DNA from 4 places in the Afipia sp. P52-10 genome. Region 2 is predicted to be linked to each of the others. Evidence: predicted binding sites of a transcription regulator. Region 2 holds the regulator's gene; each other region holds the start of a gene.
The links. Region 2 encodes LexA, which represses DNA repair genes until DNA is damaged. Its sites were predicted from a motif close to TGTTCNNNNTGTGTTCNG; they were not measured.
Positions count from the first base shown of each region.

Region 1: the regulator LexA is predicted to act here: its motif matches at 2,787-2,804, upstream of X566_RS15370 (ImuA family protein).
Region 3: the regulator LexA is predicted to act here: its motif matches at 5,279-5,296, upstream of recA (recombinase RecA).
Region 4: the regulator LexA is predicted to act here: its motif matches at 5,687-5,704, upstream of X566_RS03465 (PA0069 family radical SAM protein).

Region 1 covers NZ_AZSJ01000004.1:79,347-86,743, forward strand. Annotated here, with positions in the region: gene X566_RS15360 (error-prone DNA polymerase) at 1-354, opposite strand, end outside; gene X566_RS15365 (DNA polymerase Y family protein) at 351-2,003, opposite strand; gene X566_RS15370 (ImuA family protein) at 1,894-2,727, opposite strand; gene X566_RS15375 (thiamine pyrophosphate-binding protein) at 2,927-4,603, opposite strand; gene X566_RS15380 (TAXI family TRAP transporter solute-binding subunit) at 4,849-6,006, shown strand; gene X566_RS15385 (TRAP transporter permease) at 6,055-7,397, shown strand, end outside.
Region 2 covers NZ_AZSJ01000007.1:723,193-730,589, forward strand. Annotated here, with positions in the region: gene X566_RS20645 (peptidylprolyl isomerase) at 1-512, shown strand, start outside; gene trpD (anthranilate phosphoribosyltransferase) at 685-1,698, shown strand; gene trpC (indole-3-glycerol phosphate synthase TrpC) at 1,730-2,548, shown strand; gene moaC (cyclic pyranopterin monophosphate synthase MoaC) at 2,553-3,053, shown strand; gene glp (gephyrin-like molybdotransferase Glp) at 3,058-4,266, shown strand; gene lexA (transcriptional repressor LexA) at 4,449-5,153, shown strand; gene X566_RS20675 (ComEC/Rec2 family competence protein) at 5,147-7,303, opposite strand.
Region 3 covers NZ_AZSJ01000007.1:1,285,557-1,292,953, reverse strand. Annotated here, with positions in the region: gene X566_RS23445 (nuclear transport factor 2 family protein) at 1-192, opposite strand, end outside; gene X566_RS24900 (hypothetical protein) at 477-674, opposite strand; gene X566_RS23440 (DUF3606 domain-containing protein) at 987-1,124, shown strand; gene X566_RS23435 (LysE family translocator) at 1,174-1,806, opposite strand; gene X566_RS23430 (hypothetical protein) at 2,193-2,495, opposite strand; gene X566_RS23425 (hypothetical protein) at 2,642-2,914, shown strand; partial or broken gene X566_RS24520 (IS1595 family transposase) at 3,043-3,920, shown strand; gene X566_RS24895 (hypothetical protein) at 3,972-5,177, opposite strand; gene recA (recombinase RecA) at 5,386-6,465, shown strand; gene X566_RS23405 (alpha/beta fold hydrolase) at 6,865-7,397, shown strand, end outside.
Region 4 covers NZ_AZSJ01000003.1:454,273-461,669, reverse strand. Annotated here, with positions in the region: gene X566_RS03505 (flavin-dependent oxidoreductase) at 1-141, opposite strand, end outside; gene X566_RS03500 (site-specific DNA-methyltransferase) at 291-1,424, opposite strand; gene X566_RS03495 (neutral zinc metallopeptidase) at 1,654-2,598, shown strand; gene moaB (molybdenum cofactor biosynthesis protein B) at 2,706-3,266, shown strand; gene X566_RS03480 (helix-turn-helix domain-containing GNAT family N-acetyltransferase) at 3,520-4,485, opposite strand; gene X566_RS03475 (glycosyl transferase) at 4,586-5,158, opposite strand; gene X566_RS23825 (DUF3551 domain-containing protein) at 5,267-5,524, opposite strand; gene X566_RS03465 (PA0069 family radical SAM protein) at 5,824-6,966, shown strand; gene X566_RS03460 (ribonuclease HII) at 7,165-7,397, shown strand, end outside.

The DNA.
Region 1 (7,397 bases), on a different contig from region 2:
CTGCAACAGATCGTCGAGCCGCAGGATACACTCATCCTTATCCGCGCGCAGCTTGCCTTCGGTCAGGATACGGCAGAGCCGGCCATAGGCATGGCGGTCTTTCGGATAGGCGAGAATATCCGGAGTACCATCGACGAAGACAAGGCGCGCACCGGTGAGGAACTTCGGCTTATGCAAAAGCTTGACGTTTCTCGATTCTCCATAGGCGCGAACAACTCCAGCCAGCGTATTGCGGTCTGCAACACCGATGGCGTGCAGACCGTATAAATCCGCTTGATGGACGAATTCCTGCGGATGCGATGCACCGCGCAGGAATGAAAAGTTCGTCGTTATGCCAATCTCCGCATAGCTCATGCGAATAATCCATGCATGAACCAGCGGAACGTTGCGACCTCGCGCCCATAGATCCCCTCCCGATAGAGCCAGTAGCGGCCACCATCCTTGTCCTCGGCACGGAAATAATCACGGGTCAGCAGACTGCCGTCGATCGGCGCAACTTCGATCTCACCTTGCGGCGGATGCATCCGTGCAAATGCATCGTCTCGCGCGTGCGGCGCACCGCTGCGATGATGCCACCATTCCATAGCGATGCGTTCGGGTCCCTCCACATGCGAGACAACATGCAGATGCCGTCGCCAACGGAACTGCGCCGGCGGTCCATCCGGGAAATCGGCCATCACGCCGATTTCCTCTGGTCGGTCGAACAACCGCAAGGGACGCAATGGCGGCTCGTACGGAATGGGGGGTGGCCATTCGGCGGCAAGCCGCATGACTTCTTGCGCAGGCACGGCAAGAGACTCACGCTCGGGAATATGTGTATTCTGCGGCAGGTAGCGAACGATGCGCTGCCGCCCGACCCGCGCCGCCAGCCGATCGACCAGCTCGCCGATATCAGCCTCCTCATTCGCAGTTGTATCGAAGCCATGCTGAACCGCGGCAACGCTTACAGTACGAATCGCGGCCAGACGGATCAGGTCGAAGCCAAAGCCCGGATCGAGCGGATCGGCCAATGCGGCGAGCTTCTCGGCGAACAAACGCTGCACCACGCTTGCACGCGTGATCGCTTGCCCAGCCTCGACGACAATCGCGCGCATGGCACCATCGGTACGGAAGAAGCTCGCTTCGAGCAGACGTGCGCCCTTGCCGTGCCGCTCCATCGTCTCGACCAGCACTTGCGCCAATGATGCAAGGGTCGCCGCGACGGTCTCATGCGTCATCACGGGCTCGGCAAAGCGGCGCTCTGCAACATAATCCGGTACCGGTTTGCGCGGATTGATCGGCGCGTCGCCAAGCCCCAATGCCTGTTGCACGAGGCTGGTGACGTCGGCTCCGAAGCGGGCCGTGATCTCCGCCGGCATACGGCTTGCGACATCACCGATCGTCTTCAATCCGGCCCGGTTGAGCCCGCGTACGATCCTATCATCGACGCCAAGAGCGGCGATCGGCAACGACGACACAGCGTTCGCCTCTTCGCCCGATGCGACAACCTCGCATCTCTTGCTGTGTGCGACTGCACGCGCAGCCACGGCCGTACCGGCAATCGCGCCATTGACGATCAGACCTTGCCGCGACAGCGCCGCGCAGACCGTTTGCAGCATTGCCCGTTCACCGCCGAACAGATGCGCACAACCGGTAATGTCGAGAAATAATCCGTCGCAACCATCCAGCGCGACCAACGGCGTGAAGCGATCGCACCAATCAGCGATAGCTCCCAGCGCTTCGGCATCGGCGGCCGGATCGGCATCGATGACGGCAAGCGCCGGCAACATGGCCCGTGCGGTCGCCAGCGGCATGCCCGGCACCAATCCCTGGCTGGCCGCAGCATCGTTCAACGCGGTCACCTGCCAGGCGTTGTCAACCTTCGCTGCGACAACCAGCGGCGCAGAGGCAATGTCATGCGCTGCGGCGCCATTGCGGGCCTGCTGGCGGCGAAAGCGGTCGGTCGGCAGACGCGGCAGCCATAGGCTGAGAATGCGTCGCCCGTTCGCGGAAAAGGTACTCATCACGCGTCCATTCCATGATCCATCGTCCAGTCTGTCCGTGCCGGTTGCGAACCAACTCGGCATCGAACAAGGGCGTCCCCCAAGCCTGCCAGTCAGCCACCGGCGGCGAATGCGCGGCCCGGACGACCCAACGGGTTTCGGCGGTGCTGGCCTGCGGTGTCGCGCCCAGCCGCAGCATGAGTGCCGTGACACCAGACGTGCCCGCCGCGAGCGTCAGCTTACGGCTCGCCACCATGTCGAACGCTTTCGTCTCCCCCCAGATTTCGGCGACCACGGCGCCGAGCGCATTGCAGGCAAGGCCATCGGCGGCGATACGCAGCACCATCTCCGCATGGGGCGCGCGCACAACGACGAGATGACGGGGATCGAGACCAAGCTCGGCAAAACCGTTCATCGCCAGATCGCCGGATTCCAACGCCGAGAAATCCTGCCTGATCCAGAGCACGAAGCGCCGCTTCAGCGTGGCCCGCCGTACGAGACCCAGCACGAAACCCGTTGCGGTCCCAGCCTGATCGCTACGTCCGGAGAACACCTCGTGCAACGCCCCGAGCGCGAGCCCGCCTCTCAGCGCCGTATCCGCCATGACATGCCCAAGGGGCACATGCTCACTGGCGCGTTCGCCTCCGGATGTTTCGAGCCGCTCCACCTCCATACGCAGAGAGGCCAATTTGGCAGACGCCACCTGCTCTCCGGACACAAGTTTATCCATGCGTGCGCCAGCCATGATCGCGCCGCTCCTGAAGCTTTCGGACTGCGGATTAGCCCGTCCTGTTTGCGATTACATGTTCACCTTTTGTTCTATTAAATGACCTCTGCGCGAAAGAGTCAATCGCTCTCCCCGTCAATGAATTATGTAAATAAAATCAATGATGTGGAGATGCCTCAGCAGATGGCATCTCCTCTATCACCGCTATCGGCTCGTCTTAGGTCTTCGTCGTCGCCTGGCGCAATTCGTCGATGGTGCGCGAGGCGGTGATCGCCTGCGGATCGAGCAGGCAGTGCAGGATCGCCGGCTTGCCAGAGGCGAGCGCCCGTTCAAACGCAGGCGCGAACTCCTCCGTCGTCTCGACCCGTTCGCCATGGCCCCCATAGGCCTTGGCCAAGGCGGCAAAGTCCGGATTTTTCAGGTCCGTTCCCGACACACGATGCGGATAGTGGTTCTCCTGGTGCATGCGGATCGTGCCGTACATGCCGTTGTCGATCACCACTGTGACAAAGGGAATCCCGTACTGCACGGCGGTCGCGAACTCCTGCCCGTTCATCAGGAAACAACCGTCGCCTGCGAATGCGATGACGATCTTCTCCGGATGCTGCCGCTTCGCCAATACCGCCGCTGGTACACCGTACCCCATCGAGCCAGAGGTCGGTGCGAGCTGTGTGCCGAACTGCTTGAACCGGAAGAAGCGATGGATCCAACCGGCATAATTGCCCGCGCCGTTGCAAAGGATTGCATCCGCCGGCAGCCTGTCGCGCAGCCAGCACATTACCTCACCATACTGGAAGCGGCCCGGCAGCTTGCGCGGGTTATCCGACCAGGCGAGATAATCCGCATGCGCCGTCGCGGCCTCCTCCGCATTGCCCCGCGGATTGCCGATATCGAGAGTGGCGAGCTTGGCAGCGAATGCGACCGGGCTCGCTTGGATCGCCAGTGCGGGCTGATAGACCCGACCCAGCTCCTCCGCGCCCGGATGTACATGCACCAGCGTCTGCTTCGGCACCGGCACATCGATCAGCGTATAGGCTGACGATGGGGTCTCCGACATGCGGCCGCCGACCAGCAACAGCAGATCCGCCTCTTTGATCCGCGCCGCAAGCTTCGGGTTCGGCCCGATGCCAAGATCGCCAGCGAAATTCGGATGATCGGCCGGGAACAATTGGGCGCGGCGAAACGAGGCCGCCACCGGGATACCGGCACGCGCGGCAAAATCTGCAACCGATTTGCAGGCCTGCGCATCCCAACGCGATCCGCCGACGATCATGAACGGCCGCTTCGCCGCCTTCACCATCTCGCCCAACCGCCTCATGTCATCGTCGGCGGGAATCGTATCCGCAGGCTCGACGCGAGGTGCATCGGCCACGCTTGCAGCTTCAGTGAGAATGTCCTCCGGCAGCGACACCACCACCGGCCCCGGCCGGCCCTGCATTGCAACCCGAAAGGCCCGTGCCACCAGTTCTGGGATACGCTCGGCGCTGTCAATCTCGACGACCCATTTGGCGATCGAGCCGAACACCGCCTTGTAATCGAGCTCCTGGAAGGCCTCGCGCTCCAGCATGCCGCGCTCGACCTGACCGACGAACATGATCATCGGCGTGGAGTCCTGCGCCGCGATATGAATTCCATGGCTGCCGTTCATTGAACCCGGCCCGCGCGTAACGAAGCAAATGCCCGGCCGCCCCATCAGTTTGCCATATGCTTCCGCCATGATCGCTGCGCCCCCCTCCTGGCGGCACACCAGCACGTCGATCGATGCGTCATGCAAGGCATCCAGCACCGCCAGAAAGCTTTCGCCGGGAACGCAGGTCAGCCGCTCGACGCCCTGGATCTGCAATTGATCGACGAGAATGCGTCCGCCGCTTCGTGAAACATCTTGGTCCCGCACGATTTTTACTCCTTGCCGTCAGGCCGATTCCGCCTCGTTCTGCCCGTCGCAACCTGTGCATTCAAGAGAGGCAGCGCCCCCGAGCGGCAGATTATTTCGCCCGCTCGGTGCGATAGAAGACACTTGGATACTTGACCGCATCGCGATTGTTAATGCATGGCTGGATTGCCATCGTCATGACCGAATGACATCATGGCAAAAAAAGCTGCGAAAAATTCGCACAAGGGGAAACGGGAGGGGACGACATGATCAATCCGATCATCAGAATTGTGTCGATTGCGCTGGCCGGAACCGTGGTGATGACATCCGCCGCGGTCGCACAGGTCAAGCTCCCGCCGACACTGACCATGACGGCTTACGATACCGGTACCGCCGGCTTCAACATCACTGTCGCCATCGGCAAGATGATGAAGGACAAGTACGGCACCGACGTTCGCGTCCTCCCTGCTGGCAACGACGTGGCGCGGCTGCAGCCGCTGCGAACCGGGCGTGCTGCGGCTTCAGGCATGGGATCCGGCGTCTACTTCGCGCAAGAAGGCGTGTTCGAGTTCGGCACCAAGGAATGGGGGCCGCAAGCCGTACAGACCACACTCACCACTGTCGATTGTAACGCAGGCAGCCTTGGCGTCGCCGGGGACATCGGCGTGAAAACGATTGCCGATCTCAAAGGCAAGCGCGTCGGCTTCGTGGTCGGCTCGCCGGCCCTCAATCAGAATACCCTCGGCGTGCTTGCCTTCGCGGGCCTGACGGCCAAGGACGTCAAGGTCGTCGAGTTCTCAAGCTATGGCGCGATGTGGAAGGGTGTCGTCAACAATGACGCCGATGCCGCCTACGGCACTACCATCACCGGTCCCGCCAAGGAACTGGAAACATCGCCGCGCGGCATCGTCTGGCCGCCAACGCCGCATGACGACAAGGCCGGCTGGGCGCGGTTGCAGAAGATCACCCCATTCATCAATCCGCATGTTGCGACCTGCGGTGCGGGCATCTCCAAGGACAAGCCGATCCAGCTCAGCAACTACCCGTATCCGATCTACACGGTCTACGCCAACCAGTCAGAAAACGACGTCTACATGCTGACCAAGGCGATGATCGACGGCTACGATGCCTATAAGGATGGCGCTCCCGGAGCAACCGGCATGTCGGTGAAGCTGCAGACGAAGAATTGGTCGGTCCCCGTCCATAAAGGCGCAGTGAAGGCCCTCAAGGAAGCCGGCGCCTGGACCGACGATCAGGAGACGCACAACAACAACCTCTACAAGCGTCAGGAAACGCTCCAGTCTGCCTGGACCGAGTACACGAAATCCAATCCGCCCTCGGAGCCAGAGAAATTCAACGAAGGCTGGATGAAAGCCCGCAAGGCCGCACTCGCGAAGGCCAATATGCCGGACAGCTTCGATTAAGCGTTCCGCATCGGACTGCCAGGGCCCAGACCAGCTTTTAGGATCATCATGACATCCATGTCCTCAACCGGCCCCTCGGCGCAAGCGACAGCCGCTCATGCGGCTGCCGCTTCCGGCGCGGCGCCCGAGAAGATCGTTTTCGACGACCCGCACGCACAGGCCGCCGGCCTCAACGAGGCCGAGGTCACGCGCGTCCGCACGCTGCGCGGCATCTGGCGCTGGGCGCTGATCGTTGCCACCGCGTTGACGATCATCCTTTGCATCAACCAGCAGTTCGCTCTGCGCTTCTTCATCGGCTACACGCAACTCAACACCGAATACTTCTACCTGTTGATCGCGTTGATGCTGCCGTTCACGTTTTTGATTTTCCCGGCAACGACGACAGCGCCGCTCAATCGCATTCCCTGGTATGATCTCGTTTTGTTTGCGGTGACCTTTGCCGCGTCGATCTACCTGATGACCTTTATCCGGGCAGCCGCAGCGAACGGCTGGGAGTTCGGCGGAGCGCCGCAGGGTGTGATCTATGCCGGCCTCGTGATGTGGGTCGTGCTGATGGAGGCTCTGCGCCGCACCGGCGGCTGGAGTCTGCTGCTCAGCGTACTGCCGTTTACCGTCTATCCGCTGTTTGCCGAGGCGAGCTGGCTCGGACCGTTCCGTGGCACCCAGTCGACGCTCGATCTCGCAACCTCCTATCACGTCCTCTCGGGCGAGAGCCTGCTCGGCATTCCGGTGCAAGCCTTCGCCGATACCGTGATCGGCTTCCTCGTCTTCGGCACGGCGCTGATGATGACGGGCGCTGGCAAGTTCTTCATCAACATCTCGTTCGCGGTCTGCGGAACCTTCCGAGGCGGCGCCGCCAAGGTCTGCATCTTTGCCTCCGGCCTGCTTGGCATGATGTCCGGCTCGATCATCTCCAACGTGCTGACCGCTGGCACGATGACGATCCCGACCATGAAGAAAACCGGCTTCCGCGCTTCCTATGCCGCAGCGATCGAAGCCTGCGCCTCGACCGGTGCAGTGCTGGCACCGCCGGTGATGGGCGCAACCGCCTTCATCATCGCTCAGTTCCTGAACGTCAGCTATGCCGAGGTCGCGCTCGCCGCCGTCATCCCCGCAGCGCTCTATTACGCCGGCCTGTTCATGCAGGTCGATTCCTACGCCGCACGGCATAACCTGAAAGGCTTGCCGCGTTCGGAGCTGCCGCGTGTCTGGGATACCATCAAGGAGGGGTGGTATTACGTCTTCGTCATCGCGCTGTTGATCGTGATGCTGCTCTACTTCAAGCGCGAGAGCCATGCTCCGTTCTACGCAACGGCACTGCTGCTGGTGCTGAACCAGATATTCTCCAAGGAGACGCGTTGGACGGGAGCGACGATTGCCAAGTTCTTCGA
Region 2 (7,397 bases):
ATGACGTGCTGGGCGTCACCCCATCGCGCGAGCAGACCCTCGACGAGGTGAAGGACCGCGTGCTGGCCCGCTGGCGCGACGACGAGATCGACAAACGCCTGCGCGTGAAGGCCGACACCCTGGTCGAAGAGCTGCGCAAGGGTGCCAAGCTCGCCGACCTGGCGCAGCGCTCAGGTGTGAAGGTCGACACCGCCAAGGCGTTCAAGCGCGGCGCGACCGTAACCGGCATCAGCCCGGCCGGCGTCGAGGCGATCTTCACGACCAACAAGGGTGATGCTGGCCAGGCGAATGGCGCCAAATCCGGCGAACGGGTCGTCTTCGTCGTCACCGACATCGTCGAACCGGCGATCGATATGGCTTCTGCGGAAAGCAAGGAGTTGCGCGACAACGTCCAACGCACCTCCTCTGACGAGCAGATCGCTCAATTCGTCGCCAAACTCGAGCAGGAGCTCAAGCCGTCGGTCAATCAGGCCGCGTTGGCGCAGGCCACCGGCGCCACGGCTGCGAACTGATCCGGTCCGGACATTTCGTCCGCTCAGCCCTGCGCGGCGATGGCCCCGCAGGGCTGTTTTCTCAGTGACGGGAAAATGCTTTATGGCATGGCGGCTGGCTGACGGTCGGTTGCTGGACTTGAGCTTGGACTGACCTTGGACCTGGCTTGGACGCACGACGGACGATCTCGCGATGGACGATCTGAAGACTCTCATTGGGAAGGTGGCGACCGGCGCCCCGCTGACGCGTCAGGAGGCCGCCGACGCGTTCGACCGCATGATGTCCGGTGAAGCCACCCCCTCGCAGATGGGCGGGCTATTAATGGCCCTGCGGGTCCGTGGCGAGACGGTGGACGAAATCACCGGTGCCGTCTCCGCGATGCGCTCGCGCATGCTCCGCGTCACGGCGCCGAAAGAGGCCGTCGATATCGTCGGCACCGGCGGCGATGGCTCCGGTTCGGTGAACGTCTCGACCTGCGCTTCCTTCGTCGTTGCTGGTGCAGGGGTGCCGGTGGCCAAGCATGGCAATCGCGCACTGTCGTCGAAGTCCGGCGCTGCCGACGTGTTGAGCGCCCTTGGCGTCAAGATCGAGCTCACCCCGGACGAGGTCGGCCGCTGTATCCGCGACGCCGGCATCGGCTTCATGTTTGCCCCAACCCATCATCCGGCGATGCGCAACGTCGGGCCAACGCGGGTGGAACTCGCGACCCGCACGATCTTCAACCTGCTTGGGCCGCTGTCGAACCCTGCGGGCGTGACGCGGCAGATGGTCGGCGTGTTCTCGCGGCAATGGGTGCAGCCGCTTGCCGAAGTGCTGCGCAACCTCGGCGCCGAATCGATCTGGGTCGTGCATGGCTCCGACGGGCTCGATGAAATCACGCTGAGCGGACCGACCGCTGTCGCAGCGCTGGAGAACGGCCAGATACGCACCTTCGAGATCACCCCGGAAGATGCCGGCCTGCCGCGCGCCCATGCCGATGCGTTGAAGGGCGGCGACGCGGCCGCCAATGCGGTGAGCCTGCGCGGCGTGCTCGAGGGCAAGCCGAGCGCTTACCGCGACGTGGCGCTGTTGAACGCGGCCGCTGCGTTCGTGGTCGCAGGTCATGCAAAGAATCTGAAGGAAGGCGTCGCACTCGGTGCGAAGTCGCTCGACAGCGGCGGCGCCATGGAACGGTTGAACCGCCTCGTTGCGGTCTCAAACGGCTGATACAGGATTGGACGAACCGGGCTTGCCGCTGATGACCGACATCCTGACCAAGATCGAAGCCTATAAGCGCGAAGAGATCGCGGCCGCCAAGCGCGCCCGCCCGCTCGCCGCCGTCGAAGCCGCTGCCAAGGCCGCCCCTGCCCCCCGCGGCTTCGCCAACGCGATCCGCAAGACGCTCGCGCGTGGTGAGTATGCACTGATCGCCGAGATCAAGAAGGCATCGCCATCGAAGGGTCTGATCCGCGCCGACTTCGACCCGCCACAGCTTGCCCGTGCCTACGAGGCGGGCGGCGCGACCTGCCTGTCGATCCTGACCGACATGCCGTCGTTCCAAGGCAGCCTCGACTATCTCGTCGCCTCGCGCGCGGCGGTCTCGCTGCCGGTGCTGCGCAAGGATTTCCTGTATGACACCTATCAGGTGGTGGAGGCGCGCGCGCATGGTGCTGACTGCATCCTGATCATCATGGCGGCCCTAGACGATGCGGCGGCCAAGGACATCGAGGACGCAGCGTTCGCGCTTGGCATGGATGTTCTGCTCGAAGTCCACGACCGCCCCGAGCTCGATCGCGCGCTGCGGCTGCGCTCGCCGCTGCTCGGCGTCAACAACCGCAACCTGCGTACGTTCGAAACGACGCTTGCGACCAGCGAAGAGCTCGCGCCGCTGATCCCCAAGGATCGCATCGCGGTGGGCGAAAGCGGCATCTTCACACCAGCCGACTTGACGCGGCTGTCGCAGGTCGGCATGGCGACTTTCCTGGTTGGCGAAAGTCTGATGCGGCAGACCGACGTCACTGCGGCCACCCGCACGCTGCTGGCACGCGAAGCCGGCCGCGCCACTGGCAGACGCTAAACCGATGGCGCGGAGCTCCAAAGCGCCGAACTCCCTCACGCATATCGATGCCAAGGGCGAGGCGCGCATGGTCGACGTCTCGACCAAGCTTTCGACCGAGCGGATCGCTGTCGCCGAAGGCGCTGTCGTGATGCAGAAAGCGACGCTGAAGCTGATCCTCGAAGGCAATGCCAAAAAGGGCGACGTGCTCGGCACCGCACGGATCGCCGCGATCATGGCTGCCAAGCGCACTCACGAACTGATTCCGCTCTGCCATCCATTGCTGCTGTCGAAGGTCGAAGTCGATATCCAGCCCGACGCAAAGCTGCCCGGCTGTCGTGTGCGCGCCACCGTCAAGGTCTCCGGCCAAACCGGTGTGGAGATGGAAGCGTTGACCGCCGTCTCGGTCGGCTGCCTGACGATCTACGACATGGTGAAGGCGGCCGATCGCGGTATCCGCATCGAAGCGATCCATCTGGTCGAAAAGAAGGGCGGCAAGTCCGGCCACTTCAAGGTGAAGGGATGACGCCATGGCGTTGATGCCGCTCGCCGACGCGATCAGGTCAGTGCTCGAAGGAGCAGCGGGTCTGCCGGAGGAATACCTCCCGCTGGAGGACGCAGCAGGCCGCGTGCTGTCACAGAACATCAAGGCGCTGCGCACGCAGCCGCCGGACGACATGTCGGCGATGGATGGCTATGCCGTGCGCGCCGTCGACGCCATTACAGGCGCGACATTGAACGTCATCGGGGAAGTCGCCGCAGGACGCCCTTTCGACCGCATCGTCAATCCGGGCGAAGCGGTGCGGATATTCACCGGCGGCGTCATCCCGCCGGGAGCCGACGCGGTGGTGATCCAAGAGGATACGGTCCGCGATGGCGCGACGGTCACGGTGAACGAAGCCGCGACGCCGGGCAAGCACATCCGCCGCGCCGGGATCGACTTCCGCACCGGCGAGGTCCTGCTGAAGGCCTCGCACCGATTGCGGGATCGCGATCTCGCACTTGCGGCGGCGATGAATCATCCGACCTTGCCCGTCCACCGCCGTCCGAAAGTCGCCCTGCTCGCCACCGGCGACGAACTGGTCATGCCTGGCACGGCGCCGGGCCCCGGCCAGATCGTCTATTCGAACGGCTATGCACTGCGGGCGCTGGCGCGTCACGAGGGCGCAGACGTGATCAATCTCGGTATCGCCCGCGACACGCTGCCTGAGACGACCGCAGCGATCCACCGCGCGATCGACGCAGGCGTCGATGTGCTCGTCACGACGGGCGGCGCCTCAGTCGGCGATCACGACCTTGTCCATACGGCGCTGAAGGCCGAAGGCGTGGACATGGCCTTCTGGAAGATCGCGATGCGGCCGGGCAAACCGATGATGCATGGCCGCCGCGGTTCCCTGCGCGTGCTCGGCCTGCCCGGCAATCCGGTCTCATCCTACGTGTGCGCCATCCTGTTCATGGCGCCGCTGATCCGCGCCCTGTCGGGTCGCCAGGATGTCGCCTGGCCGATTAGCGAGGCCGCGCTCGGGCAGGACCTGCCCGCCAATGACCAGCGCGAGGACTATCTGCGGGCCTCGCTGGCGTGGCGTCCCGGTGGCGTGCCGATTGCGACGCCGGTGAACCATCAGGACAGCTCCCTGCTTGCGAATCTCACCCGCGCTGATGCACTCATCATCCGGCCGCCCCACGCCCCGGCGGCTCTCGCGGGCACCCCATGCCGGATTCTGCAGCTCCCGATCTAGGATTTTTCCAGACGTTGACCGGAAATTAAGAGCTTGCGGAACACATATCGAACATATAGTGTCTGTTCATGATTTGTTTCTAGGCCTTGTCTCAGGCTGGAACGGGAAACGATCGAAACCGGGTTGGCCCACGTTCGCGCACAGCCGGATTGGGCCGACATCATTTCGGGGGACTGGTCGAGATGCTTACGCGCAAGCAGTATGAACTTTTGCGGTTCATCAATGAACGGTTGAAGGAAGCAGGCGTGCCGCCCTCCTTCGACGAAATGAAGGACGCGCTGGACCTGCGCTCCAAATCCGGCATCCACCGGTTGATCACGGCGCTCGAGGAACGTGGGTTCATCCGCCGCCTGCCAAACCGGGCTCGTGCCATTGAGGTCATCAAGCTGCCGGAACAGTCTGCAGGCGGTTTCGTCGGGAATGGCCGGCGCGGTTTCACCCCCAACGTCATCGAGGGCAACCTGGGCAAGGTGGTCCGCACGGCCTCCGAGGACGACGGCGGGCGCCCTGTCGCCATTCCGGTGATGGGACGGATTGCCGCCGGTACGCCGATTGAGGCCCTGCAGACCCGCAGCCACACGATCAACGTGCCGCCAGAGATGCTCGGCTCGGGCGATCACTACGCCTTGGAGGTGCGTGGCGACTCGATGGTCGAAGCTGGGATTCTCGACGGCGACGTCGCCATGATCCAACGCACTGATGCCGCCGACACCGGCGATATCGTCGTCGCCTTGATCGACGAGGAAGAGGCCACGCTGAAGCGCTTCCGGCGTCGCGGCGCCTCGATCGCGCTCGAGCCGGCCAATGCCGCCTACGAGGTGCGCATCCTGCCGCCCAACCGTGTGCGGATCCAAGGCAAGCTGGTCAGCCTGTTCCGCCGTTACTGATCCTCAGGGGGCAACGCATCCGGCGAGGGCGTTGCATCGACCGGACGTGGCGCTTCGCTTGCTGGCGACGTTCTGTTTGCCGATAAGGGAGCCTCAGCTTCGCTGGTAAGAACAGTGGTTTGCGCTTCCTGACGCGCCCATGGCCGGTCGCTGCCGGCCGGCCTGACGACCTCGACGGCGAAGTCTCCGGCGCGGGCATAAAGCGCGACGCTGCCCTCACGCTCCAGACGCTCGCGATCGAACACCATCGTCTGGCACGCCTTCGGCGGCTGACGGGCCGTGACGATCACTGCCGCCTTTTCGCAATCGTCCGCGAAACCGTCCGAACGCATCGTCAGCGCAACTTTGCGCCCATCCGCCAACTGCGCGACGCAGCCCGCCGCATCGCAGCCGATGCCGTCTGTCAGCGTGCCGTCATCCGGCGCCCGTCTGTCGGCATCAGCCGCCAGCCACTCGCGCACCGCAAATGCGTCTCTCTTCGTTTGCATCAGCCGCATGCGGCCATCGGCGGCGCGAACCGCCACGCTTTGTCCGTCAGCGGAGATCAGAATATCTGGCTGCTGGGCCACCCCCACGATGGACGCCGCAATCAGCATGAGAGCGGCCCCCGCCCAACGAAGCTGCGTCTTCAACAGAGCCATGGCGACGAGCCCGGCAGTCGCCAATAGCAACGCGCCCATCCCGAACGCGGGAACGCGCCCGACCGATCCGGGCAACGCCGTTACCCACTGCGCGACCGCGACCATCCAGCGGATACCCCAGCCCATCATCGTCCAGAAGATGCCGTCGAACCCGAACGGAATCGCCAGCAGTCCGAGCAACCCTGCCGGCATGACAAATCCCGACACGATCGGCATCGCCGCCAGATTGGCCAGCACGCCATAGGGGGTCGCCCGGTGGAAATGGAATGCCGCGTAGGGCATCGTCGCCAGGCCCGCGACCAGCGAGGCCAGCAGCAGGATCACGATCTCACGGCCGCCCCACAACACCCAGCGCGGGACCGCCATGTCGTCGGAGACGGAGAACAGCGGCTGTTCGCGATCCATCAGCGCGACAAGTCCGAGCGTTGCGGCAAACGACATCTGAAAGCTCGGATGCACCAGGGCCTCCGGCGCGATCAGCATCACCACGAGCGCAGCGACAGCCAGCGTCCGGAAGGTCACGGCGCGGCGATCGACCATCACCGCGAGCAGCACGATGGCCGTCATCAGGAACGAGCGTTGCGTCGCCACCTCCGCCCCCGATAGCAACAGGTAGAAGGCCGCAGCAACGAGGGCCACAGCCGCTGCCCATTTCTTGATCGGAAAACCCACCGTCAGCGAGGGAAACAGCGCCAGCAGCCCGCGGACGGCAAAGAAAACCGCACCTGCGACGATCGCCATATGATAGCCGGAAATCGACAGCACGTGGCCAAGCCCGGATACGAACATCGCCTCGTTGACGGGCGTGGAGATCGCATCGCGCTTGCCGGTCAAGAGCGCCGTCGCGATCGCGCGCACGTCGCCCGAAAGGGACTGGCGAATGCGCGCATCGATCGCATCGCGCATGCTGCTGATAGCCGCCGCATAGCGCAGCCCCCAGCCACCCTCTTCGGGCTTCGCGAGCGGCTTGATCGCGCCCAGCACGAATCCCGATGCGCCGATCCGCTGAAAGTAGATGTCGCGGGCGAAGTCGTAACCGCCGGGGCGCAGCGCCGTGAACGGCGGCGACAGTCGCGCCTTCAGTTCAACGTAACTGCCGACCACCGGCGCGGTGCCTTTCTTGACCGAAAGCCTGACCCGCTCCGGCGTGACCGCAAGATCGCTCGAGCGCGCGGGCTCGAACCGATCCACACGCAGCACGAAGCGATCGCTCCGCTCGCGCTCTTCGCGCACCTCGACGAAACCGCTCATCGTTACTGCGAAGACCGGTTTGGCGAGCACCGGATGCGCAATCCGTATGGTCTTCAGGCTCGCAGTGGCAAACCCCGTGGCCGCTGCCGCAATCAGCGCGAGGACCGGAAACCAACCGGTGCGACGCAGCCCGAATGCGGTCGCTACAAGCGCTGCAGCCACCGACGCGACGATCCAGGCGATCGGCTCCCGCGCCGCTCCGAAATAGGCAGCGACGCCCGCACCGAACGCGATGGCGATCCATGGAAGAAGCTGCATGCGGGCGCGCTCGGCAGCGAGCTGCCGCCGAATCCACGCGGCAAAGCGGTCCAAACCGCCCATCGCAGCAGCAAACCAGGGAAGCTCACGCCAG
Region 3 (7,397 bases), 560 kb from region 2:
CTGCAGATTGGTGATCGTCACGGGTTGCGCGGTCTGCTTCAGGAATGCGGCGCGGTCGACCAGCGACTTGTCGGGGTTGGAACAGCAGAAGTCATCGGCGAGAATTTCATTGAAGCGCCGGACATCCGAGTTCTGGACGGAGGCGATATAGTCCCGATTGAGGATTTCCAGATCGTCGTAGTCGTTCTGCATCGACATGCTCCGTGCGGGAACAATATGAGTTCGCGGAACAGGAAAGGAGTACCGATCCGCGCAGGGCGGTCAGCAAAGATAGGACAGGATCGGTCTAGAATAGGAAGTGCAGGATCAAAGAAAAAGTGCGCCATCCCATGGGGATCCATCGCGGCGCAATAGACAAAGCCCGATCGAAGTTTCGGAGCCGATGCGGTTCAGCTCCGAGCTCACATGAGGGGCTGACATGTCGGATTCGATCGGCGGCACGGCACCGCCGAAGACCGGCCCGTGTAAGCGAGTTATCAAACCAACGCTGGTTTGCCTCCTACGTGTGGCCTTTGTGATATCTCCAATCTGGTTTGGCTTTCGATCTTAGCCGCCTCAAGCGCCGACATTTCGAGAAGATAGGCGAGAAACGCCAGGTCGGCATTCACCGCAAGCTTACGCATTTCTGCACAAATGGGGCCAATATACGCGGCCACATCGTTAGGGCCGTTCATGGTCGATCTCCTCATCCTGGAGAACCGGATCCGAACCGCGAAGCGATTCGTCTTAAAGTTATAACGCATCGCGAGTCGTTGCACATAGTAACGTAAGTGTGGCTGTCCATCCGGCGAATTACGTAGGTCTCACTTTGTGCCGCCATTTGCGCAAAATAGGTCAGCAACGATGACCAAAGGTCAGCCAACAAACGACTTGTTAACGCTGACGACGCGCTGCGGCCGCGATCCGCACTCGACGTGGTAAATTCGGCGATCATGATCCGGCTTGTCACGGTGGCATCTGTCCTGAGCAACGTCAGGCCCGCTCCGGTGATCGACACCAAGGATGTGTCGGCCACGGACGCATGGGCGCAGCGTCTCAACATCTCGCGCGACGATCTGCTCAAGGCGATCGCCGAAGTCGGGAACTCGGTCGCTGCGGTGCGGCGGCACCTGCAATCGACCTGAGGCCGGCCTTTCATCTTGCCGGCCGCACGCTCTGCATTCTCCGGTAACGCTAGTTGCGACTGCTCAGCGCAAGCTTCGCGCCGAGCGCAAGGAACATCGCGCCGAGCGTTCGCTCCAGCCAGCGCTTGATGCGAGCGTCCGCGCGAAGGCGCGCGCTGGTCATCGAGGTGATGAAAGCGACTACGAGCAGCCAGAGCGTTCCGGTCGCGCTGACGATCACGCCAAGCAGCGCGAAGGCCGCTGCTTTGTTTGGTGCCTCGACGTCGATGAACTGCGGCAGGAAGGCGAGAAAGAACAGCGCGACCTTCGGATTGAGGACGTTGGTAAAGAAGCCTAGCCAGAAGATCGCAAGCGAAGAGCGCGATTGCCGCGCAACGTCTTGTATCGCGGCGTGCTCGCGGCTGAACAGCATCCGCGCGCCTACGTAGCAGAGGTAACAGACACCGATCCATTTGATGACCAAGAACGCGACGGCGGAGGTCATGATCACGGCGGACAGGCCGATTGCTGCTGCGCCGATATGGACGAAACATCCTGCGCCGACGCCGAGGGCCGCCAACATGCCGCCGCGACGGCCATGCAGCAAGCTTTGTCCGATGACGAGCGCCGTATCGGGGCCGGGCGTCACGTTCAGGAGCAGGCCCGCGCCGATGAACAGGGGAAGGTCGTGGATTCCGATCATGGGGGGTCTTTTGTCACGGTGCGTTAGCGCGGCCAATGCGGCTTTCGGCGCAGACGTCGTCCGATGCTATCTTATCGTTCTTGGATCGGCGATGAGGCCGAAAGCGAGGAGGGGGACCGATGAACGATCGGACGACGAAAATGTTGCTTCGCTTGATCGCTCGGTCTCTGGGCCAATGCACCGGGCCCGTGCTGAAGCCGCTACCGGCGTTCACCTCGGGTGCTTGCTGAGCAGTATCGACTGGAGCCTGCGGGATATCGCGCGCGGGAACTGCAGCAACGGCAAAATCTGCTAGCGCATAGCAAGACGGCAGTCATCGTGGCCGGTGACTGCCGTGGACTTGGCTACACGAGCGCAGTCGCAGGGCGTTCCTCCATCCGTCGATTTCAGCGCGTCAGCGTCAGCTCGGCGAGCCGATTGAGCTCGGCAAGTTGCTCGGTCGCATCTGCCGATGGATTGAGTTCGGCGATTGCATGGAGCAGTCGGCTGTGGGCTCGGGCGGCCACCGTAAAGGGCAACGGCGCTTCGTCGAACGCCTCGATGTAGCGATCGATCGTTCCATGCAGCAACCGGCAGGCAGCACGCTGCTGCGGATTGCGAGCGGCGAGGTGGGCGAGCTTTTGTTGGAAGGTTTTGAAGGTCTGCAGGCCGGCGTGTTGGCTTGCGAGCCAAACATACAGATCGTTCATGGAATAGCTCCTTCTTGCATCGAGAAGAAGCTGCCGACTTATACAGCAAAGCCCGAGATCCGGCGAGCGGGAACTCACTCCGTGGCTTGTTTTCGCGCTGGTACGACCTATGGTCCTGCCTATCAACGAGGACCTGTGACGACGACATGGATGATGAGGATTTCGCTCGACTGGCGGATGCGACGGCCGAGCGGCTGAGAAGGGCCGGTAACCGCGCCGAGGAGCTGCGGCGGATCATCGCCGAGCATGAGGTGGTGTTCGGCCTCTATCCCGATCCGGAAAGCATGAGCCGCTGGGACAAGGTGCTGATCAAGGGCCGCGCCGACTCGCGCTCGTCGCGCATGGCCTGCGTGTGGTGCAGGGCGATCGAGGAGGCGCTCGCATTGCGGCAGGCTTCCGCCGCGCCATCGGGGTTGTGAGGGACTGTGGTGGATTATCGAGCATGCTGCCGAAGCCGCAAGTTGCGTTGAAACCGGATATATACCCTCTGGACATGTAGAACAAACCGGAGTACAGTGCATATATTCTCTGGGGAGGTTCGAAAGAAATGGCCCAAAAGCTCTCAAAAATCCGAGAGTTTCAGAAGCGTTTCCCCGACGAAGATGCTTGCCTGACGCACTTGATGCGCACCCGGTTTGGCGAGCGCCTGACCTGCTTTAAGTGTCAGAAGCAGGCGACCTATTACCGCGTCAAAAACCGCCGCTCGTTTGAGTGCGAGCATTGCGGCTATCAGGTGTACCCGACCGCTGGGACGCCGTTCGAAAAGACCCGCACCAGCCTGCGGGATTGGTTCTATGTCATGTTCCTGTTCTGCGAGACGCGAAACGGCGTAGCTGCGAAGGAAGTGCAGCGCCAGCTAGGTGTGACCTACAAGACCGCGTGGCGTATGTGCCATCTGATCCGGCTCTATATGGGTTACGTGGACGGCGACGCCCCGATGGGCGGTCCCGGCAAGACAGTCGAAGCCGATGAAACCTTCGTTGGCGGCAGGACAAGCAGGGCAAAGACGACAAGGCGATTGTCATGGGCATGATCGAGCGCGGCGGTGACGTTGTTACCCGCGTCGTGCAAGCCCGCACCAAGGCTCACATTCTGCCGCACATCGTCCGGTTTGTGAAAGAAGGTTCGCGCATTCACACGGATGAAGCGTCAAACTTCAAACTGCTGAAAGAAAAATACGGCTACGATCACGAAGCCGTCGATCACTCTGCGAAGGAATACGTTCGCGGCGACGTTCACACCAACTCAATCGAGTCGTTCTGGTCTCAGGTAAAGCGCGGGATTAACGGGACTTACGTTTGGGTTTCGAAGAAGCACTTGCAGCTTTACCTGCGCGAGTTCGAGTATCGCCATAACTTGCGGAAGCAGCCCGGCCTGATGTTCGAGCTTCTTTTGCAGGCGCTTCCGAAGGTACGGGTCGAGTGACCATCGCGTGTAGAAGCTGATCGAAACGATTATTGTTGTGGCCCGTCGGTTTCATCTCGCCTCCGCATTGTCGGGATCGATGCCCTTGATGTAGGCAATATCATCAAGATGTACCGGGTCTAAAAGGTTCGCGCCGTTAATGGATCTTAAGTGATAGGCGAACTGGATACGTTCGGTGCGACCACTACTCACGACATCCAACCGCATCAGTATGAGGGCATCATCCCTTATCTTGTGCGTTATTTTGTCGAACAGAATGACAATATTTTTCCCAGATCGCGGCCTTCTGATGGCTTCTATTTCCCAATTTTCGGAAGGAAATATCTGCGCAATTTGGTTGATGCGAAGTGAACCAGACCACTTCCACTCGACGGAACTGATATAATGTATTGCCTCAGCATAGCGAGCTATGAAAGCTACGTCTGATGCGTGACTAGTTGCCGTGATTTTAAAACAAGAAACAATGTCCTCTGCTGCTGTTGCTGGGCGCCATGTTCGCTCCAATTTTACGAACGGAATAGCCGCGTTAACGGATGGCTCGTGTGAAATTCGACGAACACCAGCCTGAGACGGAGAAACCTTAGGACGCAAAAAATCCTCCGCCCGCCTGATCTCCGATGCGATCTCATCATGAGTAAAATGGCGCTTATAAGTTTTGCCATTGTATTCGAATGAGAACGTCAGCCGTCCAAAATCTTGTAAAAATCGCGTAGGGGTGAAGCCGCCAGTGTCGACAAAGTTCGCGCCCAAATGGAATTGATGTTTGGCAGGAATGCCATAGTCCGCTGTGGGGACTAATTCGTTACGGTCGCGAACGAGAATTGGAAATTGGCGTCCGGTAATATCCGATCTCACAAAGCCGCCGATGCCTGAGATAAATTCATTTGATGTATTTTGTCCTATCGCCTGAAACCCGTATATTTGGATTCCTGGATCAACCCAGCGCGCCGCTAAAATAAAATCCCATGTCCATTGAATAGGACCGTCTTGCTCAGGTTTTATTCGCGTTGAACCATTACGTCGTCTGACTGCTGGGAGATGAGGCCAAGCAAACCACAAGATACTACCTATAATTAAAAGCCCAGCGGCAACGTAAAGCCAAACAGAAGAAATCCCCGGTAGGCAATTTTGCGGAAGATCGGGCCATAGCTTTCGCGGCCATTTGCAAAGATTTAGGATCGCATCGTCGGGGCCCACTTGCATCATGGTCGGAATCCCGATGCCCAAAGCGGCGGGTAGCAAGCGTCCAATTCCCATTTCAACGTCTCCCACAGCCCTCTAGGGCTAGTTGTGGCAGACGACATATACACCGATTCATGTTACATGTCCTAAGGGTATATATCTGCTGAGAAAGCGAAAAGAACATATTGCGAACATAGAACAGATGGTGTACAAAGCTTCTGTCAGCTCGATCGGCCGTTTCATTGTCGGGGCGGCGAATCCCGTTCATAAGGAGCGCTCTTTCATGTCCCAGCCAGCTCTGCGTATCGTCGAAGGTTCGTCCATGGATAAGTCGAAGGCGTTGTCGGCCGCGATCTCTCAGATTGAGCGTCAGTTCGGCAAAGGCTCGGTCATGAAGCTCGGCAAGAGCGACAAGATCGAGATTGAGGCGATTTCGTCCGGTTCACTGGGGCTCGATATCGCGCTTGGCATCGGCGGTCTGCCGAGGGGCCGTATTGTCGAAATCTTCGGACCCGAATCTTCCGGCAAGACCACGCTGGCGCTGCATTGTGTGGCTGAAGCTCAAAAGCGCGGCGGCATCTGCGCCTTCGTCGATGCCGAGCACGCGCTCGATCCGGTCTATGCCCGCAAGCTTGGCGTGAACATCGACGACCTTCTGATTTCGCAGCCCGACCATGGCGAGCAGGCGCTTGAGATCGCCGATACGCTGGTACGCTCCGGGGCGGTCGATGTGCTGATCATCGATTCGGTCGCTGCGCTCGTGCCGCGTGCCGAGCTCGAAGGCGAAATGGGCGATGCGCTGCCGGGTCTGCAGGCGCGGCTGATGAGCCAGGCGCTGCGCAAGCTCACCGCGTCGATCAACAAATCCAATACGATGGTGATCTTCATCAACCAGATCCGCATGAAGATCGGTGTGATGTACGGATCGCCGGAAACCACCACCGGCGGCAACGCCTTGAAGTTCTATGCGTCCGTGCGCCTCGACATTCGCCGGATCGGTGCGATCAAGGAGCGTGACGAGGTGGTCGGCAACCAGACTCGCGTCAAGGTGGTTAAGAACAAGCTGGCACCGCCATTCAAGCAGGTCGAGTTCGACATCATGTATGGCGAGGGCGTCTCCAAGATGGGCGAAATCCTCGATCTCGGCGTCAAGGCGGGCGTGGTGGAAAAATCGGGAGCCTGGTTCTCCCATGATAGTCAGCGCATCGGCCAGGGGCGCGAGAACGCAAAGGCCTTCCTGAAGGCCAACCCGGATATGACGGCTAAGATCGAGGCCGCGATCCGTCAGAACTCAGGTCTCATTGCCGATCAGATCCTCGCCGCCGAGAAGGGCGAGGACGATGATGATGATGGCGAAGAATAAGCCGTTTGATGCCAGGCGAGGGCGGACCTGAAGCCGTCCTCTCCAATCCGGACAATCGGCTTACTGACAGCTTGAGTTCTTGTTGGATTCTTGGACTTGAGTTCGCAGAAACAGCGGGGGCTGCGGGGCATTGAGTTGCCGATGTCACGCAGTGCCCGCTGCTTTTTTGGCGAGCCGGCCGATCTGAGGGACGCCCGACAGCTAGCCCTAAGCGATCGGCTTTGCGCAGGCATCATCGGGCAAGCGCCGGCGGGCGATCAGGCGTTCGCGTGAGGACAACGCGCTGGTTCGATGAGAGACTTAAACTCGATAGGAATTCGAAAACCGAGCGCTTCAGTTCTGATTCCCTCTGAACCGAAGATGTCCTAGTCTGCCTGAAAACGGCAGGGAGGATATGCGGTGAAAGCGCTGAGTGTGACATCGGCAGACGGTGTTCGTCTGGCTGTGCATGAGACGGGAAATCCGGCAGGTCTCGAAATCCTGCTGATCCACGGCTTCAATCAATCGCATCTCTCCTGGACGAAGCAGTTCAGCGATCCGAATCTGTCTTCCGAATTTCGCATGGTCGCGTTCGACCTGCGCGGCCACGGCGCGTCGGACAAGCCGCTGGACCCGGCCTGTTACGCCGACAACGCACGTTGGGCTGCGGATGTCGCGGCGGTCATTGCGACTGCGGGCCTGAAACGTCCCGTGGTCGTTGGCTGGTCCTATGCCGGCCGTGTCATCACCGACTATCTGCGTGCGTCGGGGACGGATGGCATTGCCGGCGTGAACTTCGTCGGCGCGGTTCTGTCCGGCGACAGCGCGTTCATGGGGCCAGGGCGATCGCATTTCGGCGGCATGTTGAACGAAGATCTGGCGACGAACATCGCGTCCACCGCGCGCTTTGTCCGCACCTGTTTCGAGCGGCAGCCGACGGTGGACGAATTCGA
Region 4 (7,397 bases), on a different contig from region 2:
ATGCGGTAGCACATTGATGCCGACGCCGAGCGGCTTCAGTTCGCTCACGCTCTCGAACACGCGACAGGACATGCCGATCTGATGCAGGCTGAGTGCCAGCGCGAGACCGCCGATTCCGCCGCCTGCGATAAGGATGGTCATGCGTCAGCCCTGGTGCTTGCGTGAATTCGGCCAGGGTGATGGCATGGCGGAGTATGGCGCGGCAACCCCGTCTTGCGACTGACGTGGGCATATGGAAGGCATGCGAACGCCGGGCGAGATATCCCGACGTTCGGTTGCGAATGATAGGGTCAGCTTGCCGCCATCTTGCTGCGGATTTCAGCGCGCAATTCGTCGATCAGCTTCAGGCCCTTCTTGGTCTCGATGTGCCAGAAGGTCCAGCCGTTGCAGGCCTCCGAGCCTTGCGCGACGGCGCCGATGCGGTGGATCGAGCCGACCTTGTCGCCGAGCGCGATCGCACCATCGGCGCGCACCAGCGCACCATGGCGTTTCTTGGCATCGACGAGCTTCGTGCCCGGCAGGATCATGCCGCGGTCGATCAGCTCGGAGAACGCCACGCGCGGTGCGCCACGCGCGGTCATGAACGGCGCCAACGTATCCTCGGGCAATGGTTCCACGGCGGCGATGCGGGCTTCGGCTGCCTTGGCATAGGCGTGCTCGCGCTCGAAGCCGATGTAGTTGCGGCGCAGGCGCTTGGCGACGGCGCCGGTGGTGCCGGTGCCGTTGAATGGGTCGAGCACGACGTCGCCGGGCTTCGACGATGACAACAGCACGCGCGCGAGCAGGCCTTCTGGCTTCTGCGTCGGGTGAACCTTCTTGCCGTCGCTCCCCTTGAGGCGCTCCTCGCCGGTGCAGAGCGGGATCAGCCAGTCGGAACGCATCTGCACGTCCTCGTTGGCTGCCTTCAGCGCTTCGTAGTTGAACGTGTAGCCCTTCGCGTTCTCGTCGCGCGCAGCCCAGATCATGGTCTCGTGCGCGTTGGTGAAGCGGCGGCCACGGAAGTTCGGCATCGGATTCGACTTGCGCCAGACGATGTCGTTCAGGATCCAGAAGCCGAGATCCTGCATCATCGCGCCGACGCGGAAGATGTTGTGATAGGAGCCGATCACCCAGATCGTCGCTGACGGCTTCATGATGCGGCGGCAGGCGAGCAGCCATGCGCGCGTGAAGTCGTCATAGGCGGCGAACGATGAGAACTTGTCCCAATCGTCGTTGACCGCATCGACATGCGACTCGTCGGGGCGTTTCAGATCGCCCTTGAGCTGCAGGTTATACGGCGGATCGGCGAACACCAGATCGACCGATCCGGGTTGCATCCTCGCCATTTCGGCGACGCAATCGCCCACGATGATGTGCGATTGCAACTGAGATTCCAAAGAGAAGCGGGGCGTCTTAAGAGACGCCCCGCGACGCGACACACCCATGACTCAAACTCTGACTCAGGCGACGCAGCCGGCGACGCGGGACTAACTAAAACCGACTGGTGTGATCCTGACCGAGCTAGGTAAAAATCGACTTAATTGCGAGCGGTTTGGCGCTAGGCAATTTTTGCCGAGCGCGCTATGGATGGGTGAGAGGAATTTTCGCTGGTATCGTCGTGTGATAGCGCGGCGCCGAAGCGGGGTCGCAACGTGGAAATGAAGGAGAGCCGCCATGCGCTACGATGACTTTCGTCGCAGCGACAACATTGACGACCGGCGCGACGACAGCGGCGGGTTTGGCGGTGGCGGCGGCGGTTTCGGTATCCCGATTGGCGGTGGCGGCGGGCTCGGCATCGGCACGATCCTGGTGCTCGGCCTGATCGGCTGGGCGGTCGGCATCGATCCGCGCATCCTGATAGGCGGTGCCGAAATCTTGTCGGGTGGGGGTGGCGCGCCGTCCATTCAGATGGATCGTCCGTCGCAGACGAGCGCCAAGCGCGGCGTTCCGCAAGACGAGATGGGCAGCTTCATCTCCGGTGTGCTCGGCGAAATCGATGATCGCTGGACGGAGATCTTCCAGGCGGCCGGCCAGCAGTATACCGGCCCGCGCGTCGTGCTGTTCCGCAACGCGACCAACGGTGGCCGCTGCGGCATGGCGCAGAGCGCGATGGGGCCGTTCTATTGTCCTCCGGATCAGCAGATATTCCTCGACACCAATTTCTTCCGTGAGGTCGAGACGCGTTTCCGCGGCTGCTCGGGCAAGGCTTGCCAGTTCACCGCCGCCTACATCATCGCGCATGAGGCGGGACACCACGTTCAGAACAAGCTCGGCATCCTCTCGCGCGTGCAGCGCCTGCAGCAGCAGGCCGGCAGCCGGGCGGAGGCGAACGCGCTGCAGGTGCGTGTCGAACTGCAGGCGGATTGCCTGTCCGGTGTCTGGGTCAACAAGGAGAAGCAGAAGCGGCCGAACTTCCTCGAGGAAGGTGACATCGATGCTGCGCTGCAGACTGCGTCGGCGATCGGCGACGATACCTTGCAGCGCAAGGCGCAAGGACGCGTGGTGCCGGACTCGTTCACTCACGGTTCGGCGGAGCAGCGCCGCCGCTGGTTCATGATCGGCTATCAGCAGGGCTCGGTGCAGGCCTGCAACACCTTCGCGCCCGGCGTGAACCTATAGCGTGTTCTCCCGATCGGGGCGGCCGCGTCGGCGCCAAGCAAGGATGCGGAGTTCCGATCAAGATCATGCTCGATAACCACGTCAGTCCTTATTTGGCGGCCCAAATGATGTCAGCAGATCAGGCCCGTGCGTTCGTTCCGCTCAACATCGCGGTGTTGACCGTCTCCGACACCCGGGCATTGGACGATGACAAGTCGGGTAGCACGCTGGCGGAGCGGCTGACGGCAGCGGGGCATCGTCTCGCCACCCGCAACATCGTGCCGGACGACGTCGAACGCATCCGCAGCCAAGTCCAGATCTGGATCGCCGATCCGAACATCGACGTGGTGATTACCACCGGCGGCACTGGCTTCACCGGTCGCGATGTCACGCCGGAGGCCATCGAGCCTTTGTTCGAAAAGCGGATGGACGGCTTCTCCATAGCCTTCCACATGCTGAGCCACGCCAAGATCGGCACCTCGACGATTCAGAGCCGGGCAACCGCGGGCGTCGCGGGCTCGACCTACATCTTCTGTCTGCCGGGTTCGCCTGGTGCCTGCCGTGACGGCTGGGACGGCATTCTCGCCGCCCAACTCGATTACCGCACGCGGCCCTGCAACTTCGTCGAGATCATGCCGCGGCTGGACGAGCACCTGCGCCGCGACAAGGCGAAGGGTGCCACGCTCTAACGGCGGATTGATCGTCGCATCCCGCCGAGTCACGGCATGCGCCATACGCAAGCCGACTAGCGTCGAAGCCGACTGGGATGCGTCCCGGAGCGGTGGCGCTGGCGATCACCGAAGGAGCGCGCGGCGCGGGCAATCCACCGCCATAACCGCTGCCATGCGTCGCGATAGGCCGCGCAGCGCAGGCGGCGGGCATTGGCGCGATGGAAGGCAAGGAGCGCGGCGCTGATGCGCGGCGGCTCGCTGCCCGCGCCGCTCACAGCGCGAGCGTCCAGGTTTCGCCGACGAGATCGGCACCGAAACTATGGTGCGGCTTCGTCTCGACCAGGCGGAAGCCTGCGTCCTGGTAGATGCGGCGGGCGGGGATCAGGATGCTCTGGGTCCACAGCGTCACCGACTTGTAGCCTGCTTGCCTGGCGAAGCGCAGGCATTCGCCGACCAGCGCCTTGCCGACGCCGGTGCCGCGGGCACTCGGCTCCACCAGCAGCAGCCGCAGCTTGGCTGTGGTCTTGGTGCCTTTCACCAGCGTCACCGTGCCGGCGCGCTCGCCGTCGATCTCGGCGATCCAGCAGCGTTCCCGTTCCGGATCGTAGGTCTTGACGAACTGCGCGGCGATCTCGGCGACGAGCGCCTCGAAGTCGATGCTCCAGCCGAATTCCTCCGCGTAGAGCGCGCCATGCCGGGAGATGATCCAGCCGACGTCGCCGGCGCGATGGGTGCGCAGCACGATCGGAGATTTGAGCGCTTCGTTCGTCTTCAGCGCGCGCTCGATGTTGTCCATCGCCCGGACGACACGGCCTCGGCGTTCCGGCGCCAGCCCTTGCAGGAAGGTGGTGACGAATTCCTGTGTCCGCTTGTCGAGATCAGCGAACGTTGCGCGGCCCTTCGCGCTGAGCGCGATCTCGACCTGACGCCGGTCGAACGTGGAAGGCTTGCGTGAGAGCAACTGGCGCTGCTGCAGGCTTTGCAACATGCGCGAAAGCTGGCCGGGATCGATCCCGAGGTCGTCCGCCAGTGTCTTTGGCGACAGCGGCTGGCGATGCGCGAGTTCATACAAAATGCGCGCCTCAGGCAACGAGACGCTGGTGTGCAGGTGCTTCGGCTCGATCAAGCCGATCTGGCGTGTGTAGAAGCGGTTGAAACGGCGGACGGCGGCAACATCGGCCTGCAGTCCGTCTAAATCCTGCTCGCCGCGCGTCCTGGTTGCTTGCTGCTTCGCCATGTGGCACCTCGCTACTATTTGACTTTATCAACAAAATTGTGGAGTAAGTCAATTATAGAGGCGCGGCGGCTCCGCGCCGGGCGTCGCGACAAATGGACCGTCAGGTGCCGGCGACGATGCGGCTGCGCAGGATGATGCGGTGCTTGCGACTGAGCTTGGCGAGCAGCTTCTTCTCGGCGCGTTCGGAGCTTGTGTCGTGTCCGCCGAGGTGTTGATAGTGCTGCCGCGCGATCAAGAGGCCCTGGTCGGGCGAAGGGCCGAGCAGCCAGCGCCCGGCGCTCTTCAGCGCGTCGCGCATGCGCGCTTCCGCATAGGGCGACCGGGCGTGGCGGAAGATCGCGGCGCGGGTCTTGGCCGCCAGGCTCGCGTTTTCCATGAATTGGCCGAGCTCGTCGATCCAGTTTCCTTCGAGGATCGCGCCGGCCCGCAGAAACAACAGCCAGTTCGAGCGGGCGGTTTCGGCGCCCTTGCTGAGCCTCGCGCCTGCCGACCCTTGCTGGACCAGATAGTGGCAGCCGGCCACGTCGGCGACACGCTCCATTGCGGCGCTCGATTCCCGATCGACCAGCAGCACGTCCCGGATCAGGCCCGCTGCGGCGCCCGGCACGAGCGCTGCAAGCGTCATGACGACGCTGCGCTCGTCGCCGTCAGCCAATACGATGACACTTAACATGGGCGGTCCGTCACGTCATGGAACTGTCAAGGACCGCACTGTTATCACCTGTCGGAACCGAAATCTGCCTCGATTGCAGGCAGTCGGCGGTGCCGCGTCCGGACCGCGTCAGTCGCGGCTGATTCGGCGCGGGCCTGCCATCGCGTTGTTCGGATTCGAACGTTGCGCGACGCGCGGGTTCAGCACGCAGGATCCGCCGACGCCGCGCACGAAAGCCTGACATTGCTGGAGCGTCGCAAAGCTGCAACTGCCGTCGGTGCCCCATCCGCCGCTGGTGCAATAGGGATATTCGGTTTCGGCTGTCGCCGGGGTGCCGGCCAGAAGCGCGCCGGCTGTCAGGGCTGCTGCCAGTATGAATGAACGCATGACTTGTTCTCCTCGCAATGACGGAAGGCCGCAAAGCCGTCCGGATGTCGGCCTTGAGCTGGTCATTGCGCGGTTCCCCCGAAAGGCTCGCGGTTGCGCCCGCCATCACAAGGCTGCGAGCATTTCATCGATCCTCGCATGGGGCTCTGGCGCAATTGCTTATGTTCTTGTTATGTTCTCATTCTGTGATATGGTGAGTTCAGGCCCGGAGGCTGCCGGCAAAGTGGTGCAGGGCGCCTCGGAGGGCTGCTGGCCCTTATCAATGAGAGGGGCGCGGCTCGCGCCGCGGTCCTGGTCCCATGAGCAAGTCGGTATCATCGTTGCGGCGGAAGAAAGCGGCGGGAGCGGAAACGGTCGTTCCGCAGCATGAGGCTGCAGTCGAGAGCGAACGTCGGCGTGGCCGGGGCGCGCAGTCGAATGCGAGTGGCCGTTACGAGGCGGAGGCGCGGGTCGCTTTCGACGACGGCTGGCAGAGTATCGAGGATCTGCCGCCCTTCAAGACCACGGTCGGCGCCGACAGCGCGCGCAAGGTGATTACCCGCAACGACTCGCCGGACATTGGCTTCGATCGTTCGATCAATCCCTACCGCGGTTGCGAGCACGGCTGCGTCTATTGTTTCGCGCGGCCGACCCACGCTTATCTCGGTCTGTCACCGGGGCTCGACTTCGAATCCAAGCTGTTCGCCAAACATGACGCACCAGCGCTGTTGGAGAAGGAGCTCGCGCATCCTGACTACCAGCCGAAGATGATCGCGATCGGCACCAACACCGATCCCTATCAGCCGATCGAGCGCGACCTGAAGATCATGCGCGGCATCCTCGAGGTGCTGGATCGCGTATCGCATCCGGTCGGCATCGTCACGAAGTCGGCGCTGGTGGTGCGCGACCTCGATATCCTGGAGCGGATGGCCAAGCGCAATCTGGTGAAGGTCGGCCTCTCGGTGACGACGCTGGATTCCAAACTCGCGCGGGCGATGGAGCCGCGCGCCTCGACGCCGACGCGGCGGCTGGAAGCGCTGAAACGGCTGGCCGAGGCGGGCGTGCCGGCGAAGGTGATGGTGTCGCCGATCATTCCGGCGCTGAACGATGCGGAGATGGAACGCATCCTCGACTCGGCGGCGCATATCGGCGTCAAGGAGGCGAGCTATATCCTGCTGCGTCTGCCGTTGGAGGTGCGCGACCTGTTCCGCGAGTGGCTGCTCGCCAACTATCCCGACAAATACCGGCACGTCTTCACGATGATCCGCGATGTCCGTGGTGGCAAAGACTATGACTCGCAGTGGGGCGTGCGGATGAAGGGAACCGGTCCGATGGCCTGGATGATCGGCCGCCGCTTCGAGATCGCCTGCGGCAAGCTCGGGCTGAACAAGAAGCCGGCGCGGCTGACGACGGAGCACTTCGTTCGGCCGCAGAACGGCGGCGGTCAGCTCAGTCTGTTCTGAGGTTCCCGGCACTGTCTGGACCGGGAGAGACAGGCATCGCCGCCCCGGTGGCGAGAATTGCGGCGATAACCCCAGGTCCGGCCCAAGACACGGGTTGCGATTGACGGCAGGCCTCGCCACCATCGCCGCATGATTCGAGCAGCAGCAAAGTTGGCGGCGGACGCAGGCGAGGCGACGAGCCCCGCCGGCAAGGCGAGAATGCGCGCCGCCAAGAGGGCCGACGCCGAAGGCGCCGACGCCAAGAGCAAGGGCGTGAAAGGCCCTAGTGCGAAGCGGGCGCAGGCGCCGACCTTCCGCCGTGAACGCGCGCTACTGACCAAGGGGCTTCGCATCGTCGCCGGCTGCGATGAGGCGGGCCGCGGGCCGCTCGCGGGGCCGGTGGTGGCTGCTGCCGTTGTGCTTGATCCCGCCTGCGTGCCGAAGGGCCTCGA